DNA from 4 places in the Arthrobacter sp. SE2 genome. Region 4 is predicted to be linked to each of the others. Evidence: riboswitches for the same ligand, from Rfam matches in the RefSeq annotation. Region 4 holds a riboswitch; each other region holds the start of a gene.
The links. Region 4 has a riboswitch for thiamine pyrophosphate ahead of thiO (glycine oxidase ThiO). Riboswitches for the same ligand answer to the same signal wherever they lie in the genome.

Region 1: linked by a shared signal. The riboswitch ahead of thiC (phosphomethylpyrimidine synthase ThiC) and the one ahead of thiO (glycine oxidase ThiO) in region 4 are both predicted to bind thiamine pyrophosphate.
Region 2: linked by a shared signal. The riboswitch ahead of thiD (bifunctional hydroxymethylpyrimidine kinase/phosphomethylpyrimidine kinase) and the one ahead of thiO (glycine oxidase ThiO) in region 4 are both predicted to bind thiamine pyrophosphate.
Region 3: linked by a shared signal. The riboswitch ahead of AC4CS3_RS18450 (ECF transporter S component) and the one ahead of thiO (glycine oxidase ThiO) in region 4 are both predicted to bind thiamine pyrophosphate.

The regions. Positions count from the first base shown of each region.
Region 1 covers NZ_JBZAYA010000001.1:17,107-22,550, forward strand. The annotation lists gene AC4CS3_RS00110 (hypothetical protein) at 1-284, opposite strand, end outside; gene AC4CS3_RS00115 (VOC family protein) at 355-1,233, opposite strand; gene AC4CS3_RS00120 (amidohydrolase family protein) at 1,312-2,406, opposite strand; TPP riboswitch at 2,499-2,606, shown strand; gene thiC (phosphomethylpyrimidine synthase ThiC) at 2,602-4,407, shown strand; gene AC4CS3_RS00130 (alpha/beta fold hydrolase) at 4,433-5,182, opposite strand; gene ffh (signal recognition particle protein) at 5,286-5,444, opposite strand, start outside.
Region 2 covers NZ_JBZAYA010000010.1:101,339-106,782, reverse strand. The annotation lists gene AC4CS3_RS15000 (vitamin K epoxide reductase family protein) at 1-44, opposite strand, end outside; gene AC4CS3_RS14995 (Rne/Rng family ribonuclease) at 514-3,651, shown strand; TPP riboswitch at 3,796-3,892, shown strand; gene thiD (bifunctional hydroxymethylpyrimidine kinase/phosphomethylpyrimidine kinase) at 3,884-5,404, shown strand.
Region 3 covers NZ_JBZAYA010000015.1:62,705-68,148, reverse strand. The annotation lists gene AC4CS3_RS18475 (Na+/H+ antiporter subunit E) at 1-292, shown strand, start outside; gene AC4CS3_RS18470 (MrpF/PhaF family protein) at 289-567, shown strand; gene mnhG (monovalent cation/H(+) antiporter subunit G) at 557-1,027, shown strand; gene AC4CS3_RS18460 (DUF4235 domain-containing protein) at 1,024-1,284, opposite strand; gene AC4CS3_RS18455 (NUDIX hydrolase) at 1,336-2,082, opposite strand; TPP riboswitch at 2,296-2,432, shown strand; gene AC4CS3_RS18450 (ECF transporter S component) at 2,507-3,136, shown strand; gene AC4CS3_RS18445 (ABC transporter ATP-binding protein) at 3,136-4,755, shown strand; gene AC4CS3_RS18440 (energy-coupling factor transporter transmembrane component T family protein) at 4,752-5,444, shown strand, end outside.
Region 4 covers NZ_JBZAYA010000001.1:420,965-426,408, reverse strand. The annotation lists gene AC4CS3_RS02085 (RNB domain-containing ribonuclease) at 1-1,058, opposite strand, end outside; gene thiE (thiamine phosphate synthase) at 1,096-1,785, opposite strand; TPP riboswitch at 1,812-1,931, shown strand; gene thiO (glycine oxidase ThiO) at 1,923-3,227, shown strand; gene thiS (sulfur carrier protein ThiS) at 3,224-3,460, shown strand; gene AC4CS3_RS02065 (thiazole synthase) at 3,464-4,270, shown strand; gene AC4CS3_RS02060 (4a-hydroxytetrahydrobiopterin dehydratase) at 4,331-4,669, shown strand; gene AC4CS3_RS02055 (hypothetical protein) at 4,802-5,104, opposite strand; gene AC4CS3_RS02050 (DUF3107 domain-containing protein) at 5,141-5,365, opposite strand; gene AC4CS3_RS02045 (TetR/AcrR family transcriptional regulator) at 5,416-5,444, opposite strand, start outside.

The DNA of each region.
Region 1 (5,444 bases), 400 kb from region 4:
CCCTCCCCTTCGGTCTCGTAGCTGAGGAGCTCGGACAGGGCGCGCACCATGGCTTCGGGGACGCCGAGCAAGGCGTCGCTGGTGACGTCCACCAAAGAAAGCTCATAGTCGGCCCCGCCTGCATGCACGGCGGTCCCGGCGAGGTCGCCGAGCTGTTCTACTTCGAAATCGCTGATTCCCGGGATCCGTAATGCAGCGCCGGATACGTCGCTGCCCTTCTCCAGGGCAGCGGCCCTCTTGAGTGCTTCATCGTGGGTGGCAACAAAGATTTCAGCAAAGCCCATGGAAAGTACTCTCATTCGTTCGTGCCAACGGAGCTGCGGCGCGGCGGCCGATATGCGCCACACCGTCGGATCAAGCGTAGCGGACGGCGACCCGCAGCCGGTTGCGCCACGGGTCCTCGAAGCGCAGCTCCTGGCCCGTGTGGTGGGACGCAATACCGGCAACCTTGAGGCGGTCCGCGAGCGCGCCGACGTCGTCTCCTGACGGCACCTCGATGACAACCTCGCCGAGGCCGAGTGTGTCCTTGCGCGGACCTGCACCGCGGCTGTTCCAGACGTTCATGGCCATGTGGTGGTGGTAGCCGCCCGCGGAGACAAACAACGCCTGCCCGTGCCACCCGGCGGTCTGTTCGAAGCCCAGGGTGTCGACGTAGAAATCATGGGCGGTCCGCACGTCGCCCACCTGGAGGTGGACATGCCCGACGCCGGCGCCCGCCTCATGCTGGCCCGCCACCGCGGCTTCGCTCAGGTATTGCTGGAGGTAGCGCTGCGGCGGGAGCGGCAGGCTGTCCATGACGACCGAACTGCCGTTCCACTCCCAGCCTTCGCGGGGTTTGTCGTAGTAGAGCTCAATGCCGTTGCCCTCAGGGTCGGTGAAGTAGAAGGCCTCGCTGACCAGGTGGTCCGCACTGCCGACGAAAGCGTGGGGCTCGTATTGCGCGGCCGAGGCAACAGTTGCGGCGAGCGAGGATTGGTCTTCGAACAGCAGAGCTGTGTGGAACAGTCCGGCCTCACCGCGACCCGGAATCTGGAGCCCGGAGGCCGGCGCGAGGTGCACCAACGGCTTGCCGAGCCTGCCGAAGTAGAGCCCGCCATCCTGTTCGGCGACCACGTCCAGCCCTAGCGCCCGCTGGTAGTAGTCGCCCATGAGCTTCATGTCCCCCACTTTGAGCATGACGGTACCCATGGTGAGTTCGGCAGGAAGGAGATCCTGGCTGGATGTGATGGTCATGTGAAACTCCCGGCTTTTTGTGGTGCCGCCCTTCGGCAACCTCTATCTATCTAAATTACTTGAAGCTTCAATTTATTCCTAATGCCCGGCGCTTCCTGAAATATGTCCCCTCAGCACGGTGCATTGCGGATTCAGCACCACCTCAAGGGACGCACGGGGATCGTTTGCGTAGAGCACGACGTCGGCACTGGCACCTTCGCTGATGCCGTCGGCACCCAGCCACTCGCGGGCGGACCAGCACGCGGCATCGAGGGCGGCGGCCGCCGGAAGGCCCGCGCGATGCAGTTCCAGGATTTCCTCGCCGATCCGGCCGTGCTTGATGACGCTGCCGGCGTCGGTCCCGGCGTACACCCGCACTCCGGCGTCGAATGCCTCGGCGACGCGTTCATGCCTGCGCTCCCACAGCCTGGTCATGTGGGCGGCGTATCGCGGGAACTTCGCTTCCGCCTGCTTCGCGATGTCCGGAAAGGTCGCAATGTTGATGAGGGTGGGGACAATCGGCACATCCTGGTCCAGCAGCCGGGGAATATGGTGCGGCAGGAGGCCGGTGGCGTGCTCGATGCAGTCGATGCCGGCGTCGAGCATGTCGTCGATAGTCCCTTCGGCGAAGCAATGGGCAGTCACCCTGGCTCCCTCGGCATGTGCTGCCGCGACCGCGTCCTTGACGATGGCGGCCGGAAAGGACGGGCCGAGATCCCCGGCGGAACGGTCGATCCAGTCCCCGACGATCTTGACCCAGCCATCTCCGGACCGCGCCTGTTTGCGCACCGCCTCCACCAGATCCTCCGGCTCGACTTCTTCGGCCAGTCCGGGGATGTACCGGCGTTGCCTGGCAATGTGCCTGCCTGCGCGGATGATCCTGGGCATGTCCGTCCGGCGCTGCAGCCAGCGCGTGTCGCTTGCGGATCCGGCGTCGCGGATCAAGAGCGTTCCGGCGTTCCGGTCCGCCGTCGCCTGCAGGCGCGCAGTCTCGTCGTCGACGGCCCCGCCCTTGCCCAAGCCAACATGGCAGTGCGCGTCGACAAGGCCGGGCAGCACCCATCCGGCCAGGACGACGTCCGGTGCGGCAGCAGGCCGCAGAAAGGTCAGCCGTCCGTCGACCGACCAGAGGCCACGCCGTTCCTCCTCCGGCCCGGTGAGCACGGTGCCGCTGAACTCGATGATTTCCGCCATGATTCCACCCTAGACTCCGACGCCGTCGCCGGCCCCGTCACATCTGTCCTGGTCACATCTGTCTCAGGAGCTCTCTGCTGTGGTAGCTTCGTCTACGACCACACGGGGGCCCTTGCAAGGGCTGAGATCAGGCTGACGCAGCCTGCGACCGTTGAACCTGTCCGGGTAATGCCGGCGAAGGAAGTGAGTAATCCTTTGAGCACCAAAGAAGCACAGCTGAGCCCTATCCAAAACGGATCGGCCCAAGAGGTGACACAATCCCTCAAGTCGCATTCCCTCGCGTTCCTGGAGGATGCCGGGACGGGAATCCGGGTTCCGGTGACTGAAATCGCCCTGGAGCCGTCCCCCAACGGCGAGGCCAACACGCCTTTCCAGGTGTACCGCACCGCAGGGCCAGGGAGCGATCCCGTGGTCGGCCTCGAGCCGTTCCGCAGCGAGTGGATCGAAGCCCGCTGCGACACTGAGGCCTACAGCGGCCGCGAACGGAACCTGCTCGACGACGGCAAGTCGGCCGTACGCCGCGGCGCCGCCTCAGCGGAGTGGAAGGGTGCACAGCCGGTGCCCCGCCGCGCCGTCGACGGCAAGACCGTGACGCAGATGCACTACGCCAAGCAGGGCATCGTGACGCCCGAAATGCAGTTCGTGGCACTTCGCGAAAACTGCGATGTGGAACTCGTCCGCAGCGAGGTCGCGGCCGGCCGGGCCATCATCCCCAAGAACATCAACCACCCCGAATCCGAGCCGATGATCATCGGCAAGGCGTTCCTCGTGAAGATCAACGCCAATATCGGCAACTCGGCCGTCACCAGCTCCATCGCCGAAGAGGTGGACAAGTTGCAGTGGGCCACGCAATGGGGCGCCGACACCGTGATGGACCTGTCCACGGGTGACGACATCCACACCACCCGAGAATGGATCATCCGCAACTCCCCCGTGCCGATCGGTACCGTGCCTATTTACCAGGCCCTCGAGAAGGTCAACGGTGAAGCCAACAAGCTCAATTGGGAGATCTTCCGCGACACTGTCATTGAACAATGCGAGCAGGGCGTGGACTACATGACCATCCACGCCGGCGTGTTGCTGCGGTACGTGCCACTCACCGCGAACCGCGTGACGGGCATCGTTTCCCGTGGCGGCTCCATCATGGCCGGCTGGTGCCTGGCGCACCACGAGGAAAACTTCCTCTACACCCACTTCGACGAACTCTGCGAAATCTTCGCCAAGTACGACGTCGCGTTCTCGCTGGGTGATGGACTGCGCCCGGGCGCGACGGCGGACGCCAACGACGCCGCGCAGTTCGCCGAGCTGGACACCTTGGCGGAGCTCACGAAGCGTGCGTGGAAGTTCGACGTACAGGTCATGGTCGAGGGCCCTGGACACATCCCGTTCCACCTCGTCCGCGAGAACGTCGAGCGGCAGCAGGAGCTGTGCGACGGCGCACCGTTCTACACCCTCGGCCCGCTCGTGACCGACGTTGCTCCGGGCTATGACCACATCACCTCGGCTATCGGCGCCACGGAGATCGCGCGCTACGGAACCGCGATGCTCTGCTACGTCACCCCGAAGGAACACCTGGGCCTGCCAAACAAGGACGACGTCAAGACTGGCGTGATCACCTACAAGATCGCGGCCCACGCAGCTGACCTTGCGAAGGGACACCCGGGCGCCCACGAACGCGACGATGCCCTGTCCAAGGCCCGCTTCGAGTTCCGCTGGCGTGACCAGTTCGCGCTGTCATTGGATCCGGTCACAGCCGAAGCGTTCCACGACGAGACTCTCCCGGCGGAACCGGCCAAGACTGCGCATTTCTGCTCCATGTGCGGACCGAAATTCTGCTCCATGCGCATCAGCCAGGACATCCGCGACGAATACGGCTCGGCGGATTCCCAGGCGGCCATCGCGGAAATGTACAGCGGGATGCGCGAAAAGAGCGAGGAGTTCCTGGCATCCGGCGGCAAGGTCTACTTGCCCGAGCTCGAGGTTCCCGCAGGAAAACGTTGAGCGAACGTCGGGAAGCCTGAACTGATCAGGAAGCTTGCACTGATCCGGCGCGGCTGACATCCGCGATGAAGGACCGGATCATCCGGTCTCCTTCAACTGAATCATGAGGCCGGTGTCCTCCAGCCGCAACGCGGTGGAGGGCACCGGTTTCCTGCAAGTAGCCGGCGATCTCTTCGTAAAGGGGTTCCCAACCACCGGTCAGGACAAGCGTGGGGACGCCGGGCACGATGTGCAGGGGCGCTTCCCACGGCGGGGCCTGGAGCCGCAGGCGTCGAGCGGTACGACGGGCCTCCGGGGTACTGAGAACGGCCGCCTCGGAAGAAAAGGCCCTGCGGACGAATTCGCGTTGATAATCGTCATCGCTGAGTTCGTGCCGGATCCGGAACAACGGCTCCATGAGTGCCCGGTAAGCCGCGGTGGCGGGCAACTCAGCCGTCAATGAAAGACAAGCCGGTTCCACCAGCACGAGGGACCGGACCAGGTCCGGCCGCTCCACCGCGGCCAACATGGCTGAAATCGCGCCTTGGGAGTGCGCTACGATATGGCCTCCACGTGCGGGGCCGGAACCTGACGCGGCCTCCCGCCCTCCGAGGCACTCCAGGATAATGTCCACGTCGGCGCCAACATCGGATTCCAAAGGCTCGGCCTGCGCATCAAAGCCGTGGCGTTTCAGGAACAGTGCATCGTACGCCAGCGCCATGCCGTGCTGTTTCGGCCACGCGGCAGCGCCGAATGTGCCTGCTCCATGGACGAACACAACGCGCTGCTTTTGCATCCCCCCAGCCTATGGCACGGGGCTGACAAGCCAACTCACTGGCAGTTAATGCCGTTCTGAGCCATCAAAACGACACCTATTGCCAGCTAGTTGGGTGAGACGGCTACTTGCCTCCGAGGAACTTGTCGAAGCCCTTGGGGAGGTTCAGCTGCGAGGGATCGAAGTCGCCGCCAGCTTGGCCGAATGCCGCGCCCGTGGGAACGGCTTTCGCCCGCTTGTTCTCGGCGTCGCGCAGTTCCTGGGCCGCCTTCGCGGGGTTTCC
Region 2 (5,444 bases), on a different contig from region 4:
CGGGCATCGTTATTGGCCAGGTTCGGGCTGGCGGGGCTCGGCATGGTTGGCTGTCCTTTTCTGGATGGCCCGGCGCAGGACCGGGGACTGCTCTTGGGAGGATTCTAGCCGCGGAGGCTGGAGGACGCGTCCAGCGAACGCGGCGGCACGGAAGCTTTCAGGGCACGCTTCCTGCCGGGAGTGCGGGCGTGTGAGAGAATGAACATGGCCGGAAGCCGATCCACATGCGGAATCCGGTCCGGTATCTTGTTCCCAAGATCGCCAGTCATATGCAGGGCATGCCAGGGATCCAATGATCCCCGGTAGCGCCGCAGTGACAATGGACGGCACCTGGTTGTGGCATTAGAACAACGGGTTTGGAGCGAAGCCGGCTTTCCGTGGATGCCGCACCCCCATGCTGGTGCGAACCGGAAAGACTACTACTGACTTCTGTCAACGCCTGCGGGTTTTGACAATATTGCCTCTCTGGGCACCGGATGTGGCGGTTGCGCAAGGGCAGGAGTGTTGCCACATATGGATAACGAGCAAGTTGTAGCCGCCGCCGAAGATGCGGCGTCCACCGAGACCACTGAAGCACCCAAAAAGGTCACCCGCACCCGCCGCAAGGCTGCACCGAAGACGGTTACCGCGGATGAAGCCCCCGACGCCGGAGCTGCCGCCGCTGAGCCGCTCACCGAAACGACGGACACCGAAGCGCCCAAGGCTCCCGTCCGGCGCACCAGGGCTCGAAAGAAGGTCGAAACTTCCGAGCCGCTGCCAGGTTTCGCCGAAGAAGCTTCCACGGAAGGTGGCGAGGCTCCGACGGCTGCCGCCGCCGTCGCGCCTGAACTAGCGGCAGAAGCCGAAGCTGCCCCCGAGAAGCCGGTCCGCCGCCGTCGTACGACGAGGGCGAAGAGCCCCGAACCCGTCGCCGAAGACGCCCCGGTTCAAACACCGGCTGCCGAGGCTGCGGCCGAGGAAACCACGGTGGAGTCGCCGGCTGCGGAGATTGCGCCCGAGGAAACCACTGAGGAACCGGCCGTCGAGGCGGAAGCCGCAAGCCCGATCGCTTCGTTGTTCATGGAACCTGGCTCCGTCACCTCCATGATCTTCCAGGCGCCGGACTTGAGCGCCGTTGCCAGGCCGGCGGTCGTCGAAGAGGAACCGCAGGCTGACGCCGAAGAAGTTTCCGAGGACAACGAACTGGACGAAGCCGGCAGCCGCCGTCGCCGTCGCAGCCGTGGGCGTCGTGGACGCCGGGGCAACGAGCGCGATGAAGCCACGGGAGAAGAAACGTCCGCGGAATCCGAGGACGAGACAGAAGCCGGTACCGAGGAAGTCCTCGAAGAAGGCGTAACCTCCCGCCGTCGTCGGCGCCGTCGTCGTGGCGATCAGGACCTGGAGCTGACGGGTGGCGGAGACGACGATCCCCCCAACACTGTCACCCGTGTCCGTGCCCCCCGCGCACACGTTGAGTCCACCACCAGCTCCGACCGCGTCACGAGCGTCAAGGGCTCCACTCGCCTTGAAGCCAAGAAGCAGCGCCGCCGTGAGTCCCGCGAGACCGGCCGCCGCCGCCAGGTCATCACCGAGGCCGAATTCCTGGCCCGCCGTGAGTCCGTCGACCGCCAGATGATCGTTCGGCAGCGCGACGACAGGATCCAGATCGGTGTCCTGGAAGACGGCGTGCTCGCAGAGCACTTCGTGTCCAAGACACAGCAGGATTCCCTGATCGGCAACGTCTACCTGGGCAAGGTCCAGAACGTGCTGCCGTCGATGGAAGCCGCGTTCGTCGACATTGGACGCGGCCGCAACGCCGTGCTGTACGCCGGTGAAGTCAACTGGGATGCCGTCACCTTGGAAGGCAAGCCGCGCCGGATCGAAAACGCCCTGAAATCAGGCGATTCCGTGTTGGTCCAGGTCACCAAGGACCCCGTGGGTCACAAGGGCGCACGGCTGACGAGCCAGATTTCGCTCCCAGGCCGCTACCTTGTGTACGTACCGGGCGGGTCAATGACCGGTATCTCCCGCAAGCTGCCGGACGTCGAGCGCAACCGCCTGAAGAAGATCCTCAAGGACCGCCTCCCGGAGAACGCGGGCGTCATTGTCCGCACCGCCGCCGAGGGTGCTTCCGAGGAAGAGCTGACGCACGACATCAACCGCCTGCGGGCCCAGTGGGAAGGCATCGAAAGCCAGTCCACGTCCACCAAGATCCTGGCGCCGGAACTGCTGTACGGCGAACCGGACCTGACCATCAAGGTGGTCCGCGACGTCTTCAACGAGGACTTCTCCAAGCTCATCGTCTCCGGCGACGAAGCCTGGGACACCATCGAGGCCTACGTCACCTACGTGGCGCCGGACCTGGTGGGACGCCTCGAAAAGTGGACCTCGGATCAGGACATCTTCTCGGCATGGCGCGTGGACGAACAGATCCACAAGGCATTGGAGCGCAAGGTCTTCCTGCCCTCCGGTGGTTCGCTCGTGATCGACCGCACCGAGGCCATGACGGTTGTCGACGTCAACACGGGGAAGTTCACCGGCAGCGGTGGCAACCTCGAGGAAACCGTCACCAAGAACAACCTTGAGGCTGCCGAGGAAGTGGTCCGTCAGCTGCGCTTGCGCGACATCGGCGGAATCATCGTGATCGACTTCATCGACATGGTCCTGGAATCCAACCGCGATCTCGTGTTGCGCCGCTTGGTCGAGTGCCTCGGCCGGGACCGCACCAAGCACCAGGTCGCCGAAGTGACGTCCCTTGGGTTGGTCCAGATGACGCGCAAGCGCATGGGCACTGGCCTGCTGGAGGTCTTCGGCGAGCAGTGCGAAACGTGCGCCGGTCGCGGAATCGTCACGCACGACGAGCCTGTGGAGCACCGTCGGGCCAACGTGGTGGCCGCTGAACACCACCACCCGCGCACGGAGTCACAGCCGACCGTCCGCCCCGAGCAGCGCAAGCGTCGCCGCGGCAGGGGCACGGGTCAGGGAGCTGCCGAGCTCCCGATCACCCCTCCTGTGCCGGTCCATACCGTGGAATCCACCGATCCGAACCGCCAGGCAGCCACCCGCGCAGCCCTTGCCACCATCGCGGCGGCAGCCCACGCTGCCCACCTGCACGACGACGAGATCCACCACGCGGCGGATTTGCTCGCCGAGGGGCAGGTAGCGGAAGCAGCCCCGGCCCAGGCCCCCGCGGCCCCGGTCCAGGCTCCTGCCGCTGCTTCGAGTGGCGAGGAACGTTCGAAGCCTGTGCTGCGATTCGGCGGCGAGGAAGTTGCGTTGCCCTTCGTCCACCACGAAGAGGAGCCAGCGAGTGGTGCACCTGCCATGAGCCTGGACCTGTTGGCACAGGCATTCGCGGGCCTCGGAGAAGCTCCCGACACTGCGACGACGGCAACTGAGGCCGAGGAAGCGCCCGCAGGGACCCCCGCGGCCGTTGCAAGCGGAGAATCCCCGGAAGCGGGTTCGCGTGGACGCCGAGGCCGTCGCAACCGCAGCGCCAGCCGGGCCCAGGGTGCCGCCAACGCCACCAACGTTGAGCACCACGAGGTTGCCGCGGCCGCCTCCGGTGGGGCCGCGCACGAGGCCAAGGCAACGGACGCTGCTCCAGCCAAGTCGACGGCGGCAGCGGAACCGATCATCCTCGGAGTCGGCGTGCCCAAGTCCGAGCTCTAAACGCAGTACCCTGTCCGAAGCCCCGGCCCTTTCCGCTCATGTGGAAACCGCCGGGGCTTCGTCGTTGCCGGCCGATTCACCGGACGGTCAGCACGGTTGCATAGGGCGATTTCAGCGGGCGAGGTGTGATCCGGGTTAAGCTAGGGGACTGACACGGGGTGCCGCGCACCAAGCCGGCTGAGACCAGACCCGTTGAACCTGTCCGGTTAGCACCGGCGAAGGGATGTCTTGCATGACTGTTTCAGCGCAATCAGCCGTCTACCCGCTCAAGGCCATCCAGCGAGCTATCCCGAGGGTCCTCAGCATTGCCGGCTCGGATCCTTCGGGTGGTGCCGGGATTCAGGCAGACCTCAAAAGCATTGCGGCCAACGGAGGCTATGGCATGGCCGTGATTACGGCGCTCACGGTACAAAACACGCGGGGCGTCACTGCCGTCCATGTGCCTCCCGTGGAATTCCTGCGCCAGCAATTGGATGCCGTTAGCGACGACATCACCGTCGATGCTGTCAAAATCGGCATGCTCGGGGACGCGGCCGTCATCCACGAAGTCCGTCGCTGGCTCGGCGAGGCGCGCCCCGCCGTCGTCGTGCTGGATCCGGTGATGATCGCGACCAGTGGCGACCGGCTCCTGGCGGAGTCCGCTGAAACCGCGCTGCGGGAACTTCTGCCCCTCGCTGACTTGGTGACCCCCAACCTTCCTGAATTGGCCATGCTGCTTGGCGAGCCTGTTGCCATTGACTGGGCATCGGCGTTGGAGCAAGGCAAACGCCTGGCTGCAGCCTGCGGAAACACCGTCCTGGTGAAGGGCGGCCATCTGCAGGGAGAGGGCTGCCCCGACGCCTTGGTCAACACCGAAGGAGTCCTGAGCCAGGACGTGGTGGAATTCGCCGGTCAACGCGTGGAGACCCGCAACAGCCATGGCACGGGATGTTCCCTGTCGTCGGCCATGGCGACGGCCAAGGCACGGCTCGGCGATTGGGAGTCTGCCCTGCGCGTAGTCAAGCCCTGGCTTCGGGGGGCGCTGACCCAGTCTGAGGTGCTGGAAGTGGGGAAGGGCAATGGGCCGATCCACCATTTCCACGCGCTCCAGCAGGACCTTCATCCGGGGGACTTTGCCGTCCGGATGTGGGACGCCGCCCAAACGGAACTTGCGGCCATTTATGGCCTGGACTTCATCCAGCACTTGCAAACCGGCGGCCTCAGCGAAGCGCAGTTCAGCTATTACCTGTCGCAGGATGCCATCTATCTCAACGGCTATTCGAGGGTCCTGGCACGGGCAAGCGCCCTCGCCCCGAGTGAAACCGAACAGCTGTTCTGGGCCCGCGGCTCGCAGATGTGCCTTGAAGTCGAGTCCGAGCTACACCGGAATTGGCTCAGCGGACGCCAGGTAAGCGGAGAACTGGGTCCAGTCACCAAGGCCTACGTGGACCATTTGCTCGCCGCGTCGGCGTCGGGCAGCTATGCCGTCCTGCTGGCTGCCGTGCTTCCCTGCTACTGGTTGTACGCCGAAGTGGGACAGCAGCTCCACCTTGGCTATATACAGGCGGGAGCGTCGGACGAGCACCCTTACGCGGATTGGCTGCGCACCTACGCAGACGAGGCGTTCGCAGAGGCAACCCGCAAGGCGATCGACATCACGGATGCCGCCGCGCAGGCCGCAACACCCACGGAGCGCACGGCGATGATGGAGGCTTTCACCCAATCCTGCCGGTATGAAACGGCGTTCTTCGATGCTCCAAGGTTGCACGGCTGATCCCGGTTCCTGGCGCGGAAGCGCAGGATGAAGCGCCTGT
Region 3 (5,444 bases), on a different contig from region 4:
GGTAACCAATGCCGTGGTCGCGGTTCCCCTGCGTAGCCATTCCGACCTCATGGTGACCGCCACAGGCCACGTGATTTCGCTGATTCCGGGGTCCTTGGTGGTGGAGGTGGATCGCTCCACGTCCACGCTCTATATCCACGGGCTCAATGTCCGCAACGATGTGGACACCGCCAAGCTCCGCAAGGAAGTCCAGGACACGGAGGCCTCGCTGATCCGGATCATGGGTACCCGAGCGGAAATGGACGCACTCCAGGCCGAAGGCTGGCCTGCAACGAGGGGAGTTCGCTCATGAAAGACATCGTGCTGATCGTCACGGCGGTGATTCTTAGCCTCGCGGCGGCAGGCGCGATCTACCGGATCGCCGTCGGGCCGTCCCTGCTGGACCGGGTGCTCGCCTCGGACGTGCTGCTCGCAATACTGGGCGCCGCGCTGGCCATCGACATGGCCGTCAACAGGCACCTCAACAACCTCGTGCTGCTCGTCGCACTGACGCTGATCGGGTTCGTTGGCTCGGTGACGGTGGCCCGTTTCGTGGCCGACCGAAGGGGACAGGTCAATGACTCCTAATGCCACCGGAGTTGACGGCGTGATCGATGCCGTCACCGCAGTGTTGCTGATTGCTGGTGCGCTCATGTCATTGGGCGCGGCAATCGGCCTGCTGCGTTTCCCGGACCTCATGAGCCGCATGCACGCGGCTACCAAGCCGCAAGTGCTGGGGTTGTTCCTTGTCTTGGCAGCCATCGGGCTGCAGATGCGCGAATGGTGGGTTTGGCCGATCCTGGCGGTGGCCTGGATCTTCCAGCTGCTGACAGTGCCTGTATCCGCACACATGGTGGGCCGCGCAGGCTACCGGACCAAGCACCTCCACCGCGAGTTGCTGAGCATAGACGAACTCGAGGCCGTGGTGCTGCGGGCTGCCGGTCAACGGGCAGCGGAGAAAGCTCAGGAAACGGAACCGGGAATGTCCCACACCGGGAACGGTGGGAGCTCAGCTGCGAACGGCCGGGACGGCGGGCCGTCAGCCTAGACGATGTCCTGCGTTTTCGAGAAACGCGAGATGGCGCGCTGGGTACTGCGGCTGGCGAAAACCTGGATGACTGCGCTGACGGTCGCCGAAATCAGCGCGAAGGTCAGTGCCGAGCGCAGGCTTGCCTCCATGTCGTCGTGACCCTTGGGGGGCTTCTTGCCGGTGGACTTTTCCCACAGCGCATTGACGAGCTTGGTGCCGACAAAGCCTGCGCCGATGCTGACGCCAGTGCCGAGCAGCTTGATGAGGAGGTTCATTCCGGGACTCCTTGCGGGAGGAAACAGGACCGTCCCCAGCCTAACCCCACTTCAGGGCAGTTCCGGAGCAACGGTTGGGGATTGGCGCCTCAGCCGGAAGAACTCATCCATGGCTCCAGGCTTTGGACGGACGGGCACGATGTCACGGTCCTCGGCCAGTATCGCTTCCACCGTGCCGAGGGCGAGGAGCTCGTCCAGCAGCGCCAACGTGGGCGGCATGAGCTTGAGGGTTCCGGCGGCTTCGGCATCCAGGATCCCGCGGACCGGCATCCACAAGGACGATGACGCTTCCGTGGTTTGGTGCCTTGGCTCGGCACCGGAAAGCGGGCAGGCAAGGTAGAAGTATGTGTCGAAGCGCTTGGGCTGGTCTGCCGGGGTGACCCAGTTGGCCCACGGGCGGAGGGTGGCGGCGTCGAGCTTCAGCCCGGCCTCTTCGAACACCTCGCGCTGTGCAGCCGCCAGCACCCGGCCGGCGTTGAACCGGGCCGAAGCGGGCTCGACGCCGATGCTGCTCCGGCGCCAGGCGTCGGCGTGCCGCTCGACGACGTCGTCCTCGAAGTCCCAGCCGGAGCTGTCCGTCTGGTCCACTCGTCCCCCGGGGAAGACGACCATGCCCGCGGCGAAATCCATCGTGGTCACGCGGTGCTGCACGAACACCTCCAGGCCGCGCCCGGCATCCGCCGGAACCTCCGGGTCTGACTGAACCGTGTGTACGGGGGCCTCGCGGACCAGGATCACGCTCGCGGCGAGCCTAGGTTCGGCCACCGTAGTGCTGTTCGCTTCGCCAATGCCTGCCAAGACCGCTCCTTTGCCCGCGCTGCGTCACATTCTGCTGGATCATTCTCCCAGCTTCTGCGCCCGCCCGCGCCATTCCGGACCCTGCCCGCGCCCGGCCGGCGAGTGATCCAGCAGAATCCGTCGTCCCACATGTTTGTGACCGTTCCGCGTAGGCCAGCACAGCGCCCGCAACCCCGCCAAGGTGTAAACTGAACCACGCCCAAAAGGGTGGATTGATAACGACAGGGGAGCGCCGCCGTCGGGCTCGCAGCAATGCGGCACGGATGACGGGCGCTGAGAGTGCGGACAGCCGCAGACCCTCGAACCTGATCCGGCTAGTACCGGCGCAAGGGAGTCGAGTTCTCATAGTGTCCGGACCGGGGCGGCGGAAACCGCTCGCAGGCAACCGGAAACACTTTCCCCTCCTGTTCCTCAGGAGGACAAAATGACTGGTATTTCTGCAAGGCCGGGCCTCACCAAGCCTGGTTACAACTGGCGCGTCGTGGACATCGTCGTGGCGGCACTGATCTCGATCGCCGGTGGCGTGATCTTCTGGGCATGGGACCAGATGGCTCTGGTTGCAACGCCGATGTCCGCCGGCTACCCGCCGCTGAGCGGCCTGATCGCCGGCGGCTGGATGATCCCGGCAGTCCTGGGCATGCTCATCGTCCGCAAGCCCGGTGCGGCAATTTTCTGCGAGACGGTGGCCGCCACCAGCGAGCTCATCATGGGTTCGCAGTACGGCACCACGGTCCTGATCTCGGGCGTGCTCCAGGGTCTCGGCGCGGAACTCATCTTCCTGGCCTTCATGTACAAGAAGTTCAACCTGCCGGTGTCCCTGCTGGCCGGTGCCGGCGCGGGCCTGTTCTGCGGTTTGAACGACTCCTTCCTGCCGTGGGGCTGGAACATCGCCTACGAACCGGTCGACAAGCTCGCGTACATCGTGTTCTGCACGATCTCCGGTGCCGTCATTGCCGGAGCCCTGTCCTGGATCGCGACCCGCGGCCTGGCCAAGACTGGTGTCCTGAGCGCGTTCGCGTCCCGCAAGGCCGCCTCGGAGCCCGTCTTTTCCTGATGCCCAGTCCTGATTCCGGCACCCCTGCTGTGGTGCGACCCGCCGCCATTTCCGCGCAAGGCTGGGGCTGGCGGCACGCTGGCCGCACCACGCAGGCCATCCACGCCCTGGACCTGGACATCCGTCCAGGGGAGCGTGTCCTCCTGCTCGGCCCCTCGGGCGCGGGCAAGTCGACGCTCCTGCATGCCCTGGCGGGCGTGTTGGGCGAGGAAGGTGACGACGCCGACGAGACGGGCTCGCTGCTCGTGGACGGCGTTTCGCCGAAGGCCCAGCGGGGCCGTGCCGGACTCATGCAACAGGACCCCGAAACCCAGGTGGTGCTTTCCCGGCTGGGCGATGACGTAGCGTTCGGCGCCGAGAACCTTTGCGTGCCACGGGAAGAGATCTGGAAACGCGTCCATGAAGCGCTCGACGACGTCGGGCTCCTGCGTAGTGCCGGTGGCAGTGCCAGCGGCAACTTCGCGCTCGACCACCCGACGTCGGCCCTCTCGGGTGGGCAGAAGCAACGCCTTGCACTGGCCGGCATCCTGGCGATGCGGCCCGGCTTGATCCTCCTGGACGAGCCGACCGCCAACCTTGACCCGGCCGGCGTCTTGGAAGTGCGCGATGCCGTGGGCCGCTGCCTGGACAAGACCGGCGCTACCTTGGTGGTGGTGGAACACCGGGTCTCCGTCTGGAAAGACCTCGTGGACCGAATCGTGGTGCTGCAGCCGGGCAGCTCCTCCTCCACGGGAGGGTCGACGCCGGCGGTGCTCCTGGACGGCGATCCGGACACCGTGTTGGTGCAAGCAAGGGACATGCTCATTGCTGCGGGCGTGTGGGTGCCCGGGTACGTGCCGGCCACCCGGCCACGTTCAGGAACAGGCTCTGGCTCGGGGGCCGGCCCCGGAGCAGGGGCCGGAGAGCTGCTGCTCGCCACGCAGGAGCTCGCGGTGTCCCGCGAACGGCCACGGCGCCGCGGGTTCAAAACCATCCCGCCCCTTCCTGTGCAGTCCGGACTCGACGCCGAAGTGCTCGCCGGGCAGGCCCTGACCATCACCGGTCCCAACGGCGCCGGAAAATCGACCTTCGCGTTGACCCTCGCGGGCTTGTTGGCGCCGGTGTCCGGCACGGTGACTGCCGCCGTCGGGCTCAGCGACGGCGCCGGTAATGACCCGTTCAAGTGGAAGGCCCAGCAGCTGATCTCGCGGATCGGGACCGTGTTCCAAGAGCCCGAGCACCAGTTCGTCACCGGCCGCGTGCTCGACGAGCTCATGTTCGGCCCCAAGCACCTTGGCCATGGCGAGGAGCGCGTGGACGAATTGCTGGAGAGGCTGCGCCTGGGGCATCTCGTGGACGCCAATCCGTACACGCTCTCCGGGGGCGAAAAGCGACGGCTGTCCGTGGCCACGGTGCTCGCCGCACACCCCCGCGTCCTGGTGCTGGACGAACCCACCTTCGGCCAGGACGCTAACACTTGGGCCGAGCTTGCGTCGTTCCTGTCCGAACTGCTCGACGCCGGCACCTCCGTGGTTTCCGTGACCCATGACCAGGAGTTCAGCTCCGTCCTGGGCGGCACCGAGATGCGGCTCGAGCATGCGTTCCAAGGCGGGGCCCGGCAGGAAGCGGGTGCGGCATGAGGGAAACCCTGACCCTGCGAGGCAACAATGCACTCCTGACACGCGCGAATCCGCTGGCCAAGTTCGTGTCGGTCTTCCTGATCACCCTGGTGTTGGCGCTGTCCATCGACCTGGTGTCAGCTTCGACGGCGCTCCTCGGCGAACTGGCCTTGTTCCCCCTCGCGGGGCTCACCGTGCGCTTGCTGTGGCAGCGCGGCTGGCCCTTGATTATCGCGGCCGCGCTTGGAGGCTGGAGCACCGCGATCCTGTCGGCGGACAGCGGAAGGATACTGCTCGACGTCGGGATCTGGTCTATCAGCGAAGGCTCGCTTCAGCTGGGACTCGGGTTCATGCTGCGCGGCCTTGCAATAGCGTTGCCGGCCATTCTCCTGATGAGTTGCACCGATCCGACGGACCTCGCCGATGCCCTGGCGCAGAAGGCGAAACTGCCGCACCGTTTTGTCCTGGGCACCTTGGCGGCGCTGCGGCTCGTGGGGCTCATGGCGGAGGAGTGGCAGACCATCGGCATGGCACGGCGCGCGCGGGGTGTCGGCTCGCACGGGAGCCCGCCGCAACGCTTCAAGGCCATGCTCGGCCAAAGCTTCGGGCTACTGGTCCAGGCGATCCGACGGGCGTCCCGCTTGGCCGTGACCATGGAGGCGCGCGGCTTCGGCGGTGGACGGCGGACCTGGGCGCGCGAATCGACCTAC
Region 4 (5,444 bases):
GGCGCGGTGGTGTGGGCATAGGGTGCCCCGATGGCTGACTGCATGACGCTGCCCGGTACCTCGCCGTCGAAGGGCGTGTAGCCGGCACCACGGAAAAGCAGCCCCGCTGAATGGAGGATGGCCAGTTGCCGGGGGTCCTTGGCGTCGAGGGTCCGCAGGTACGCTCCATAGTTCGTCCCCTCGGTCCAGGGCTTGCCGAGCGCCCCCGTTTGCCGTTTGAAATGGAGCAGCGAGCGCTCATCGGGGGCCGGCATGGTGCGCAAAATCCCCACTTTGCCGTCGAGCATCAGCTGGGCGGCGGCCATCCCGGTCATGAGCGAAATCTGGGCGTTCCAGTCCTCAACCGGCAGCGAGGGAGCTGCGACGATCCTGTACCCCCCGCCGTCGGGCAGTTGGACGATTTCCTGCTCAGGCATGTTCAGGCTTGCTCCGCCGCGGCGGCGTTCGAGTTCCACCCGCTTGAGCCCGACCTCCTTGAGCAGCTGCAGGACGGGATCAGCCGTTCCGGAATCGATCTCCGCCTGCACGCCCTTGTAGCTGAGCTTGGCGCGGCTCCGTACGCTTGCCCGACGGACGGAGACGGTGCGGAAGTCCGCCTCGGCATCGAGTTCGAAGTCCCACACGAACGCGCCGCACGTCTGGCCGGCCAGCAGGCTTCCGGCATGCTCGCTGATGATCTCGGGGTGCAGCGGGATGCGGCCATCCGGGGCATAGTACGTTTGCCCGCGGTGGCGGGTCTCGGCGTCGAGCGCTCCTCCCGGGGGCACAAAGGAGGGCACATCGGAGATGGCGTAGAGAACCCTGTAACCATCCCCGGACCTGTCAATGAAGAGAGCCTGGTCGAGATCCGTGGAGGAGGCCGGGTCGATCGTGATGAAAGGAACGTCCGTGAGATCCTGCGCCGGCAGCGTGTGTCCGGAAACCGCGGTTTCAGCGTCGCGCAGCGCTTCAATGGGATAACCTGCGGGCAGCTCGAGTTCAGTCCGAAGCGCCGCCAGCGCTTCCGCGAGGTGGTTCGACGTTTCACTGACATTCGGGGCTAACCGCTGATGTGACACGAAAATCAGGGTAACTCCAAAATCTTCCGGCGTCTCGCTAGGCCGCCGCTGCGTCCAGGGCAGCCAGGAGCGCCTGGGCAGCTGCCGTCGGATCCTGCGCTTCGGTGATTGCGCGCACCACCACGATGCGGCTGGCGCCGGCCCTAACTACCTCTTCCACGTTGCCGAGATCGATCCCGCCGATCGCAAACCAGGGGAGCACGACGCCCCCGACGGTCTCTTCGTCTGCCTGCTTCACCGCGTTGGCAGCGTACTTCACCAGATCGAGCCCGACGGCGGAGCGTCCCGGCTTCGTGGGGGTGGCCCACACCGGCCCGACGCAGAAGTAGTCCAGGCCGCTGCGGCCAGGCGACGCGGCGATGGCGGCGTCAATCTGTTCCGGCGTGTGCGTGGAGAGGCCGATGATGGTGGGGTCGTGGAGCAATTTCCGGGCAGAGCGCAGCGGAATGTCCTTTTGGCCGATATGGAACACCGGTGCGCCGGAGAGGGATGCTACGTCCGCGCGGTCGTTGACTGCCCAGAGACGGCCGTGACGATGGGCCACGGATTGCAGGATCTCCAGGAGTTCGAGTTCTTCCGCCGCTTCAATCGACTTGTCACGCAGCTGGATGATGTCCACGCCGCCCTCGAATGCGGCATCGACAAACTGCTCAAAATCACCCTGTTCCTTGCGGGCGTCGGTGCAAAGGTAAAGGCGGGCGGTGGTGTGGACATCGTGCTGGGTCATGGAAACAGAGTAGTTCCTCTAAACTGGGCTGGTACCGCGGGAGCCGCGGCGGCAGTCACAATCGCCGCGCGGCTGAGAGGGCTTCAGCGCCGACCGCTTGACCTGATCCGGCTAGTACCGGCGTAGGGAAGGACTCCATGAACGAAGTAAACGCCCAGCACGAACCCCTGCGCGCGGATGTCGCGGTGATCGGGGGCGGTGTCATTGGCCTCGGCATCGCGTGGGAAGCCCGCAGATCCGGCCGTTCGGTTGCCCTCATCGATCCCGCACCAGCCAGCGGCGCTACGTTCGCGGCGGCGGGAATGCTGGCGCCGGTCAGCGAATTGCACTACCAGGAAGAGGACCTCCTGGAGCTAATGCTCGAATCGTCGGCGTTGTGGCCGGACTTCGAACGCAATGTGACCGGCTCGAGCATCGGCCGCAGCACGGGTTACCGTACGACGCCGACGCTCGCCGTCGGCGCGGACGCTGCGGACCGCCGGGCGCTCGCCGATCTCCGGGATGTCCAGCTGGCCAACGGCCTGGTGGTGGAATCCGTGCGGTTGCGCGAGGCGCGGGAGCGTGAGCCGCTTCTGAGCCCGCAGATTTCCTGCGCCTTCGACATCCCGGGCGACCACCAAGTGGATCCACGCCGGCTTTCGGCCGCGATTCTGGGTGCGCTGGCAGACCACCAGTCCGGCAATTCCAGCTGGATTCCGGGGGCCGATGACGGTTTTGCGGTCCACGACACTGCAGCGGGCCTCCTGTGGGAGGACGGGCGCGTCGTCGGGGCCGTGCTCGGCTCAGGAATCGAAGTGCTCGCCACGGAAACAGTGGTAGCCAACGGACTGGATGCCGCCCGCTTGAGCGGCCTGCCGGATGGATTGTCACTCCCGTTGCGTCCGGTGTATGGCGACATACTGCGGTTGCGCGTCCCGGCGCACCTGCAACCCCTGGTCACCGCCACGGTCCGGGGAATGGTGCGCGGAGTGCCCGTCTATATCGTGCCCCGCGACGACGGGACGGTGGTGATCGGCGCGACGCAACGTGAAGACGGCTTGTCGGCGTCCGGGGGATCGGCCAACCCGGTGTCAGCCGGTGGCGTGTACCAATTGCTCCGCGACGCCCAGGTACTTGTCCCGGCTGTGGCCGAACTGGAACTTCTGGAAGCAACTGCCCGAGCGCGCCCGGGCACTCCGGACAATGCACCGCTGCTGGGCCGCGTGGAAGGGCGCGAAAGAACCGTGCCCGGCCTCATCGTGGCCAGCGGCTTCTTCCGCCACGGCGTACTCCTCACTCCGGCAGCGGCGAAGATCTGCGTCGGACTCATGGACGGCACCGCGGATCCCCGGTGGAACAAATTCCGCCCGGACCGCTTCTCCCACCAGCTCTCAGCGGCACGGGCCTCAACAGACGGCCCATTGGCCGGTACCTCATATCCCCTTCCGAAGGACCACGCATGAACATCAAATTGAACGGCGCAGACCACACACTGAGCGACGACGCGTCTGTCACCACCCTCGTCAGCCACGTCACCGGACGTGTTGTGGACTCCAGCGGCCAGACGGCTGACGGACGCAAGATCGGCGTCGCCGTCGCACGCAATTCCGAAGTGGTCCCGCGCAGCCAGTGGGCTGCCACCGCGCTCGCAGAGGGCGACGAACTCGAAATCGTTACCGCAGTACAGGGAGGCTGAACCATGACCACAGCAAGCACACACGAAGCAAGCACCCGAACCGACGCCCTGGTGATCGATGGTGTCGAATTCGGCTCGCGCCTCATCATGGGCACCGGCGGAGCCCCGAGCCTGGACGGACTGGGGGCGGCGTTGCTGGCCTCCGGCACCGAACTCACCACCGTTGCCATGCGGAGGTACTCGCCGACCGAAACAGGTTCGCTCTTCCAGTTGCTCGTGGACCATGGCATCCGTGTCTTGCCCAACACGGCCGGCTGTTTTACCGCCAAGGACGCTGTCATGACAGCCGAGCTTGCCCGGGAGGCGCTGGAAACGGATTGGGTGAAGCTCGAGGTCATCGCCGACGAACAGACGCTGCTGCCTGACGCAGTGGAGCTCGTGGACGCAACGGAGAAGCTGGTGGACCGCGGCTTCAAGGTCTTCGCCTACACCAACGACGACCCCGTGCTGGCGCTTCGATTGGAAAACCTTGGAGCCGCAGCGGTGATGCCCTTGGGCGCGCCTATCGGCACCGGCCTGGGCATCCTGAATCCCCACAACATCGAACTCATTGTGTCCCGGGCTTCTGTGCCGGTAGTACTCGACGCCGGCATCGGAACCGCGTCCGACGCCGCACTCGCCATGGAGCTCGGTTGCGACGCAGTGCTGCTGGCAACCGCGGTGACCCGGGCCCAGAACCCGGTGCAGATGGGTGAAGCCTTCAAACACGCTGTCATCGCCGGTAGGCTGGCGAAGCAGGCCGGCCGCATCCCGCGCCGGGAACACGCCCTGGCCTCTTCGGCGATGGAAGGCCGGGCAGAGTTCCTCTAGTGGCCTACGCGGGCCGCTCCGGGGATTCCTGCGAATACCACGTCAGCGAAGGAGCCCCGGATGGCCGGCAAAGATGACATCCTCACCAAGTCCGCGATCGACGACGCCCTGGCGGAGCTGCCGGACTGGCGGTACCGCCTGGGCGGACTCGCCACCGTCTACAAATGCCCGACGTCGGCTGCCGCACTGGAGCTGATTGCCGCCGTCGGGCGCATCGCCGAACAGCAGAACCATCATCCGGACCTGGACTGGCGGTACAACCGGGTGTTCATCCGCTACACCTCCCATGACGCCGGGAGCGAGGTGACCCGACGCGACATCCGGGCGGCCACGAGCGCCAGCGAAGCAGCCGCGGAAGTGGGGGCAGTGGCCAAACCGGAAGCCCTACCGGACAGTTGAAGTCGGAATCGACGCCCCGGATCCGGAAGAGATCTCGGAAGTCTGGATGCGACACCCAGGTTTGTCCGTGACACGCAAACAGCTAGGCGACGCCCGGATATGAGTGTCGCCGGCCCGTTCGCGCAGCGCCAGCTAGAGTCGCAGCGCCGCGGTCAGCTGGGCGGTGTCGTGCCGGGTCCGATGACGGCCCAAGAAGTAGGAGGCCGCCGCGGCCGCCACGGTTCCCAGAATGATCGGCAGGACCCACGGGATCCACGTCACGCCAGGCTGGTAGCCAAAGCCAAGTTGGATGAAGATCATCCAACTCAGCATGGCGACGGCGACGGAAACACCAGCGGGCAGGGCGATTCCGTACGTGCCACGGTGTTTGTCAGTTCCCCAGACGATGAAGCCTGAGGCGATGGTGGCTAGCGCCACGATGACAAGTGAGAGCATGCGGACTCCTGGCTCGCTGGTGTTCTTGCGTATCGCTTAGAGGGCGCCGAAGCCGACCCGGCGCACTTCCTCGGCGCCGATCTCCACGTATCCGAGGACATTGCCGGGAACGATGACCTGGCGGCCCTTTTCGTCGGTCAGGCGCAGGTCCGTGCCGTTGGCAATGGCCTCGCTTACGATCTTGGCAACAGCCTCGGCATCGAGAGCGGACTCAAGCGCGATCTCACGGCCAACGTTCTGAATGCCGATCTTTACTTCCACAGCGGGGCCTCCCAGCCAATCAAGAAATTACTCAGTCCTCTATTTGTAGTCTAGGACTCTTTCGGGAAGCGACTGATTC